DNA from 2 places in the Streptomyces sp. NPDC054757 genome. Region 1 is predicted to be linked to the other one. Evidence: riboswitches for the same ligand, from Rfam matches in the RefSeq annotation. Region 1 holds a riboswitch; the other holds the start of a gene.

The links. A riboswitch is a leader RNA that binds a small molecule or an ion and turns the genes downstream of it on or off. The one in region 1 is predicted to bind thiamine pyrophosphate.
Region 2: another riboswitch for thiamine pyrophosphate. It lies ahead of thiO (glycine oxidase ThiO); the one in region 1 lies ahead of ACWGKJ_RS10925 (purine-cytosine permease family protein).

What each region holds. Positions count from the first base shown of each region.
Region 1 is NZ_JBSHBW010000006.1:120,444-124,808, forward strand. It holds gene ACWGKJ_RS10920 (hypothetical protein) at 1-390, opposite strand, end outside; gene ACWGKJ_RS10925 (purine-cytosine permease family protein) at 514-1,920, opposite strand; TPP riboswitch at 1,903-1,997, opposite strand; gene ACWGKJ_RS10930 (HAD family hydrolase) at 2,121-2,771, opposite strand; gene ACWGKJ_RS10935 (M20/M25/M40 family metallo-hydrolase) at 2,919-4,031, opposite strand; gene ACWGKJ_RS10940 (LacI family DNA-binding transcriptional regulator) at 4,097-4,365, opposite strand, start outside.
Region 2 is NZ_JBSHBW010000024.1:129,702-134,066, reverse strand. It holds gene ACWGKJ_RS25930 (TetR/AcrR family transcriptional regulator) at 1-238, shown strand, start outside; gene ACWGKJ_RS25925 (thiazole synthase) at 252-1,046, opposite strand; gene thiS (sulfur carrier protein ThiS) at 1,054-1,254, opposite strand; gene thiO (glycine oxidase ThiO) at 1,341-2,570, opposite strand; TPP riboswitch at 2,568-2,680, opposite strand; gene ACWGKJ_RS25910 (NAD(P)/FAD-dependent oxidoreductase) at 2,775-3,995, shown strand; gene ACWGKJ_RS25905 (Rv2175c family DNA-binding protein) at 4,199-4,365, shown strand, end outside.

The sequences.
Region 1 (4,365 bases):
CAGGTCGCCGCGCCACCAGGTCAGGGTGACGTGGTCACCGGGGCCGAAGGCGGCTGCGGTGTCGTAGGCGACGCTCAGCCGGTCCACCGGCTCATCGCCGCGGAAGTAGAGCCAGTCGTTGTGGTTGTCGTGGTCCAGCTCGGCCTTGGTCCGCTCGATCACCGCGGGCAGCGTGGTGACGCAGTCGGCGCGCGGATCGGCAGGTGCCGAGGCCGGGCACGGTGCCGCCGCCCGCCAGTCCCGGTCCCGCCGCTCCTCGGACGACACCCCGCCCACGGCGAAGCAGGTGGCCCCCGCGACGGCCGACAAACACAGCAGCAGCGGCAGCAGCCGCGCACGTATGAACCGCCCCGCCCGCAGGCGTGGAGCCGGATCCCCCATCCCGAACACGCTGCCGATTCTGTCATGTTCCCCTCCCGGCCGGGGCCGACAGCGGGATGCGGGCCGCAGCGCCCCGTCCGGTCGCCTCCCCGAACAGCCCGTCCGCGCACCGCACTTCAGCTCCGCGGGCGGCTACCGAGCGGCCGGGCGGCGCAGCCTGAGGGGTGCGTAGACGGCGAGCGCGGTGAGGAACGCCACGTAGTAGGCGAGGTCGGCGCCGTGCAGGGCCGCGGCCACCGGACCCGTGTAGAGGCCGGTGTTCATGAAGGGGACCGCCGCCGCGAAGGCGGCGCAGAACGCCACCAGCGCGGACAGGCCGTACCGCCGGTGACCGCTCTCCGCCACCGGGTCGACCGGCTCGCCCGCACGGGCCCGCGCGAACCAGTCGACAGCCACCACGGCGACGAAGCCGGGGATCCAGTAGCCGACGAACAGCAGGACGTTCTGGAAGCGGGCGGCGGTGTCGGCGGCATGCATCCACAGCACCAGCGGGAAACCGAGAACGGCGGCGAGCGCGGCGGCCAGCGGGCGCGGTACGCGCAGTCCGATGGTCTGCAGGGCCAGCGAACCGCTGTAGTCGTTCATGGCGTTGCTGCACAGCGCGGCCAGCGCCACCGCCAGCAGCCCCAGCGCGCCGAGTACACCGCCGCCCAGCAGTTCGTCGACCCCGCGCGCGGTCTGGTCGGTGAAGACGGAGGCCCCCCACAGCCCCAGCGACTGGACGGCCACGAAGGAGACGCTGACGCCGAGGAGCGTGTACCAGAACATACGGGTACGGGAGGTGTTCTTCGGCAGGTAACGGCTGAAGTCACTGGCGTACGGCGCCCACGAAAGGGCCAGGCTGAGGGCGATGGTGCTCGTCAGGACGAACGCACCGGCGCGGTCGGCGCCGTGGACGCTCCCGGACGAGCTGTGGACGCTGCCGGGGAGCCGGAGCGCCAGGGCGACGAAGGCGGCGGCGAGCACGAAGGTCATCAGCTTCTGCATCCGGTGGATCGCCTCGTAGCCCAGTACTCCGAGTGACCCCTGTCCGGCCATCATCACCAGCACCCCCAGCCAGAAGGGCCAGCCGCAGAGCCGGGCGAGCGCGTCACCGCCGAACAGCCCGATGAGGGCGTCCCAGGCCACCGACGAGAGCCACTGCAGCAGGCCGGGCACCGCGACGGACCGGCCGAACGCGAGCCGGGCCAGCGGCAGCTGGCCCGCCCCCGTGCGGCTGCCCCAGGTTCCGAGGTACGCGGTGGGGACGGCGCCGACGAGGGTGCCCAGCACCACGGCCAGCAGGGCGGTGGGCAGGTCCAGGCCGAGCGCGATTCCGACGGTGCCGGTGAAGACTCCCGTCATGGTCAGATTCGGCGCGAACCATACGGTGAACAGCCGGCCGGGGCGGCCGTAGCGGTGCTGCTCGGGCACCGGCGCGATACCGCGTGCCTCGATCCGCAGGTCGCCGGGGGCGGCGGGCATCCGGCCGTCGAAGACGGACCGGTTCTCTGTGGCCGACGTGCTGCTCGGAGCAGGTGGCAATGACATGAGCGACATCCCTCCGCCAGTGCTAACTGGTTCAGGTTCGGCGGGTGTGATCTCAGCCCCTGGGCGGGGCACCCCGTGTCCGGTACGTCTGCAAGGCTAACGCGCGGCGTCGGGCCGTCCGCGGTGAGGGGGCCCGGCCGTGCACCCCGGCGGTCCCGCCGTCCGGGGCGGTGAGGCCGGCACGGCGGTCCGCGGCTCGGTCCCGCCGTTCATCCCGCGGCGAGGAGGGCGGGCAGCTCACGCATGTCGTCGAAGACCACGGTGTCCGGCCCGTGCAGCCACTCCGCGGGGGTGAGACCGCCGCAGTAGCCGAACGCGCGCATCCCGGCTGCGCGGGCTGCGTGTACGCCGTAGCGGCTGTCCTCGATCACGGCGCAGACCTCGGGGGCGAAGCCCATCTGCCGTGCCGCGTGCAGGAAGAGGTCGGGTGCGGGCTTGCCGTTGGCGACTTCCGACGCGCTGTAGATGCGGCCTTCGAAGCGGGGGTAGAGCCCGGTCAGACCGAGGGTGTGGCGGAGGCCGTTGTGGCCGCTGCTCGATGCCACACAGGTGGGCAGCCCGATCCGGTCCAGGGCCTCCACCACACCGTCTACAGAGGTGAGTTCGGCCTCCATGGCGGTGCGGTACAGCTGTTTCTGCTCCGCCTCCCAGCCATCCGGGATCCGGATCCCGAGGTGTTGCTCGATGTCGGCGATCATGTCGGCGTGCGAGCGGCCGACGAAGCGTTCGACGACCTCGGCCTCGCTGAGCGGCCAGCCGAGCGCCGCCAGGCTCACCGCGTCCACACGGACCGCGATGCGCTCGCTGTCCACCAGAACGCCGTCGCAGTCGAATATCACGAGTTCAATGGGCCTGGTCACACCGGCATGCTACGGGAGCGGGCGAGTGGGGCCCAGGGTGCGGGTGAACCATGATCGCCTACGCGCGGACCGGGCCCCGGCCGCGTTCCGCGGGGCGCATCCGCGACGGCCCGCGCCCCTACGCCCCGGGCGGATGTCAGGACCGGCTCAGCGGGGCCCCGGCGCGCCGTCCTCCCGTTGGCTCCAGGAGGCGAGCAGGCGGTGGATGGCCTCGGCGGCCTCGGGGATCGCGGCCACGGAGCAGGTCTCGTCGGTGACATGCGCCTGGTCGGGGTCGCCGGGGCCGTAGATGACGACCGCACGGGCGTCCACCTTCGCGGCCAGTACCGAGGCGTCGGTGAAGTAGGTGGCGTACTGCGGCTGCCCGGCGTCCTGCGCGGGGCGCAGGGCGCCCGACACGTCACGGACGAGTGCGGTGCCGGGGTCGGTGTCCACGCCGTCCAGGTCGAGTACCCGCTCGATCCTGGTGCCGGGCCCGGCCAGCTGTCCGATGGCCCGCAGCGCGTCGTCGGAGCTGAAGCCGGGGACGGTACGGATGTCGACCATCAGCTCGGCGCGGTCGGGGACGAGGTTGGGCTGGACACCGGCGTGGAAGGTGCCCACGTTGACGGTGGCCGCGCCGTGGGTCGCACTACGGGGCCAGTCCTGGTGGTCATGGATCCGTACCGCCGCCGCGGCGAGCCTGGCCAGTGCGTTGTCGCCGAGTTCGGGCCGGGATCCGTGGGCGCTGCGGCCCTCGGCGGTGAGCCGCAGCCACAGCACACCCTTGTGACCGAGGACGATCCGGTTCGCGGTGGGTTCGGCGACCAGCAGCACCGGACTCGCCGTCAGCCCCTCCAGCCGGGCCGCTCCCTCGCAGCCGGTCTCCTCGCCGAAGGTGAGGACGAGCTGTACGTCGGTTTCGGCGGGGTGGGTCGTGGCCCGGTGGGCCGCGGCGGCCACCATGCACGCCACACCGGCCTTCATGTCGCTGCTGCCGCGCCCCCGGAGCCGGCCGCCCCGGATGTCGCCGCTCAGCGGGTCGAACGACCAGCCGGACGCATCGGCGGGGACGGTGTCCAGGTGTCCGGTCAGGGTGACGGGGGTGCGGCTGCCGAAGCGGGCGACGAGATTGGTCCGTCCTGGCTCCGGTTCCTCGGTCCGTACGCTGAAGCCGGCGTCGGCGAGCAGCGGGGCGATGAGTGCGGCGGCGGGCGTCTCGTTCCCGCCCCTGGTGTCCACTCGGACGAGCTGCTGGGTCAGCGAAACGGGGTCAAGCACGCGAAGGTCTCCTGTCGGTACTGCGGGGCGGGGCGCGGATCAGTGCCGCGGATCAGTGCTGCGCGTCAGTTCTGCGGGGGAACCGCGGAGCCGCGGATCACGAGGTGCAGGGGGAAGGACTTCGTCACCCGGGCGCCGTCCGGGGATTCGATCCGGTTCTGGACCACTTCGAGTGCCGTACGGGCGAGGTCGGCGACGGGCTGCTGCAGCGTGGTGAGTTTGGGGCGGAGCCACTCACCGACACGGATGCCGTCGCAGCCGATGACGGAGAGGTCCTCCGGGATACGCAGTCCGTGCAGTTCCGCCGCGCCCAGAATGCCGACCGCGACGATGT
Region 2 (4,365 bases), on a different contig from region 1:
GGTACCGGCGGTGCGCTCCCGGATGATGGAGTCGATGTCGGTCACGGGCCAGATGATGTGCCGCGTGCTGGCCGAACGCACCGGGCGCGAGGCGGGTGACCTGGAGGTCAGGGCGTATGCGATGGCGCTGGCCGGTGTGCTGATGGAGGCCACGCGTTACTGGGCCGAGCACGGCTACGAGGGCGAACTCCACGGGTATGTCATACGCGCCCTGGACGTCGTACGGAACGGCCTCTAGCCAGGGGCAGCCCTTAGAACGCGGGCCGCTCCGGATCGAGCGCCGCCCGCCCCTCGTCCGGTGACGACGCCAGGGCGAAGTGCCGCCGGGGGATCCGCCCCGCGCGGTACGCCAGCCGGCCCGCCTCGACGCCCCGCCGCATCGCGGACGCCATCAGCTCGGGCTCCTGGGCCCGAGTCACCGCCGATGCCAGCATCACGGCCGCGCACCCGAGCTCCATCGCCAGCGCCGCGTCCGATGCCGTACCGGCCCCCGCGTCGAGGATCACCGGCACCCCCGCCCGCTCCACGATCAGCTGGAAGTTGTGCGGGTTGCGGATCCCGAGGCCCGAGCCGATGGGGGAGCCCAGCGGCATGATCGCCGCGCAGCCCGCCTCCTCCAGCCGCCGGGCCAGCACCGGGTCGTCGTTGGTGTACGGCAGGACCGTGAAACCGTCGTCGACAAGCGTCTCGGCCGCGTCGAGCAGCTCCACCGGGTCGGGCAGCAGGGTGTGCTCGTCCGCCACGACCTCCAGTTTGATCCAGTCCGTGCCCAGTGCCTCGCGGGCCAGCCGGGCGGTGAGGACCGCCTCGCCCGCCGTGAAGCAGCCGGCCGTGTTCGGCAGCACCCTGACCGCCAGCCTGTCGAGCACCGAGAGGACCGAGCCCTGCACCGTGGGATCGAGGCGGCGCATGGCGACCGTCGTGAGCTCGGTGCCCGACGCGATCAGGGACCTCTCCAGCACATCGAGGCTGGGCGCACCGCCGGTCCCCATGATCAGCCGGGAGGAGAAATCGGTGCCGGCGAGAGTGAAGGGATCGTCTGCCATGTCCTGATCAGCCTCCTTGGACTGCGGTGAGGATCTCGACGCGGTCGCCGCCGCCGAGTGCGGTGCGGGCCCACAGGCCCCGGGGCACGACGGTCTCGTTGACCGCGGCGGCGACCCCGGACGGGGCGGTGGTGAGCCCGCCGACCAGTACGTCGAGCGTGGTGCCCGGCGCGATCGTGCGGGGCTCCCCGTTGACCGACACCTCCACCTGCGGAACGTCCACGGGCGGCGGCGGGTCCGACGCCGGGGAGCCCGCCTGTGCTGTGTTCACGGGCGGCACATTCAGCGGCACATTCATACGGGCTGCTCCTCTCGTACGGGAGGGAAGCGCCGGGGAGTGAAGGCGCGGGCCTCGGCGGGCAGTTCCCCGGTGGTGAGCAGTTCGGCCATCACATCGCCGGTGACCGGTGTGAGCAGGACACCGTTGCGGTAGTGGCCGGTGGCCAGCAGGAGGCCGGGCAGCACGGTCGGGCCGAGCAGCGGCGCGTTGTCCGGCGACGCGGGACGCAGCCCCGCACAGGTCTCGGTGAGCGGGAGTTCGGTGATGCCGGGTACCAGCTCATGGGCGTCGCGGAGCAGTTCGTACACCCCGCCAGCGGTGACCGTGGTGTCCCAGCCCAGCTCCTCGCTGGTCGCGCCGATGACGAGTTCGCCGTTCTCCCGGGGGACCAGATAGAGATGGCTGCCCCGGACGACCGCGCGGACGGTGCGGCTGAGGAACGGCGCGTACACCCGCGGCACGGTCAGTCGCAGGACCTGCCCCTTGACCGGGCGTACGGGCGGAAGCACCGCATCCGGTACGCCCGCCAGCCGGCCGCTGAGGCTGCCGGCCGCCAGTACCACCTGGCCGGCGCCGAGCACGGTGCCGTCGGCCAGCACCACGCCCGTGGCCCGGTCGCGCTCCACCGTCAGACGCTCGGCCCAGCCGCGGTGGAAGGTGACCCCGGCCCGCTCGCACGCGGTGAGCAGCGCCTTCGCGAGCCGCCGTGGATCGACCTGGTGGTCGCCGTCCACCCGCAGCCCGCCGCGTACGCCCGGCGCGAGCATCGGTTCGAGGCGTCTGCACTCGCGCCCCGTGAGCCACTCGGACTCCAGACCCGAGCGGTGCTGGAGCGCGTGCAGCTCCCGCAGATGCTCCCGGTCGTCGAGGTCGAGCGCCACGGAGAGGGTGCCGCAGGCGCGGTAGCCGAGATCCTGGCCCGATGCCTCGGCCAGCTCGGCCGCGAACGCCGGATAGCGGCGGGCGGACTCCAGGTTCAGACCGAGCAGGACCTGCTCGCCGTAGTGCAGCTCCGTGACGGCGGCCAGCATGCCTGCCGCGACCTGTGCGGCTCCGCCGCCCGGCTGTGGATCGGCGACAGCGGTACGCAGTCCGCGCTGCGCCGACCGCCAGGCCGTGACGAGACCGATGATCCCGCCGCCGACGACCAGGACGTCCGGCAGTGCGCCGGACTGCGCGTCCGCCCGGCCGGGCCGGTGCTGTTCGACAGGGGGCGTGTGCTGTTCGGTGTGGTGTGCGTGCATGGGCGTCCAGCCCCTCCCTTCGCCGGCATGACCCGGATCAGGTTCGTACGGTCGGAGGCCGTCCAGCCTCCCTCTCAGCCCGGTACGCCCGGACTCCCGCGAGTGGTTCAGCACAGCCAGCGTAACCCCGGGCCGCGCCGCCCCGTAAGGCGCCTGGGGACGGCCCCCTGTCCTGACGGGTCGTCAGCTGGTTAGGGTGACCGGGTGAGTGAGCCGAGGAACGTCGTCATCGCCGGCGCGGGCATGGCCGGAGTGCAGACCGCTGTCGCCCTGCGGGACCAGGGCTTCACCGGCCCCGTCACGCTGATCGGCGAGGAGCCGCATCAGCCGTACGACCGGCCGCCGCTCTCCAAGTCGGTGCTGCTCGGCAAGGCCGACGGCGCCGCCTTCGACGTCGACTTCGGCGCGCTCGGGGTCGAGCTGCTGCTGGGGTGCGAGGTGACCGGCGTACGCCCGGGCGACCGGGAGCTGGACACCGCGCGCGGCCCGCTCGCCTACGGGTCGCTGGTCGTCGCCACCGGCGCCCGCCCGCTCACCCTGCCCGGCGGCGAGGGGGTCCCCGACGTCCATCAGCTGCGCACGCTCGACGACGCGGAGCGGCTGCGCGCCGTCCTCGCCGGCCGGCGGGACGTCGTGGTGGTCGGCGCGGGCTGGATCGGCGCCGAGTTCGCCACGGCGGCGCGTGAGGCGGGGTGCGCGGTGACGGTCGTGGAGGCGGCGGACCGGCCCCTCGTCGGGGTGCTGCCGGCGGAGATCGCCGCGCCGATGGCCGACTGGTACGCGGACAGCGGAGCCGAACTCGTCACCCGGGCGCGGGTGGCCCGGATCGAACCGGGCGCCGTGGTCCTGGAATCGGGGCGGCGGATCCCGGCGGGGGCGGTCCTCGTCGGCATCGGGGCCACGCCCGCGACCGGGTGGCTGGCCGGGTCCGGTATCGCGCTGGGCCCGGACGGCTCGGTCACGGCCGACGAGCGGCTGCGCACCTCCGTCGCGGATGTGTACGCGGTCGGCGACTGCGCCTCCTTCCCCTCCCGCCGGTACGGCGAGCGACTGCTGGTCCACCACTGGGACAACGCGCTGCAGGGGCCGCGCACCGTGGCGGCCGATGTGATCGGCGAGACGCCGCGGATCTACGACCCGGTGCCGTACTTCTGGTCCGAGCAGTTCGGCCGCTTCGTCCAGTACGCGGGCCACCACGCGGCCGCCGACACCCTGATCCGGCGTGGCGACCCGGCGGGCCCGGCCTGGTCGGTGTGCTGGCTGCGGGACGGGCGGCTGGTCGCGGTGCTCGCCGTCGGCAGGCCGCGGGACCTCGCCCAGGGGCGGAAGCTGATCGAGGCGGGGGCCCCGGTGGATCCGGTCCGCGCCGCCGATCCCGCCGTACCGCTCAAGTCGGCGGTCCGGCCGCAGCCGGGCGCCTCCTGACCGCTCCTGACCGCGCGGCGGCCCGCGGACGCGCGGTCAGGAGCGGCCCGTGCGGCCCATGCGGTGCGTCGGGAACGGCCCGTGACATGCGTCGTCCGGGCGGCCCGCGCACGCACGGCCGGTCCGGCTCCGCGCACACGCCACCGGCCCTGAAGGGCTGAGTCCGGGTATCGGCTGTCAGTGCGGGATGGCAGGCTTGTCCCGTGACCGAGATTGACGCAAAAACCGACGCTCTCATCCCCGCCTGGCTGCACCTCCCCGACATCGCCGAGATGTTCGACGTCGAGGTGACTCGGGTACGCCAGCTGGTCAAGGACGGCACGCTGATCGCCGTACGCCGTGGTGAGAACAGGGCGCTCCAGGTGCCCGC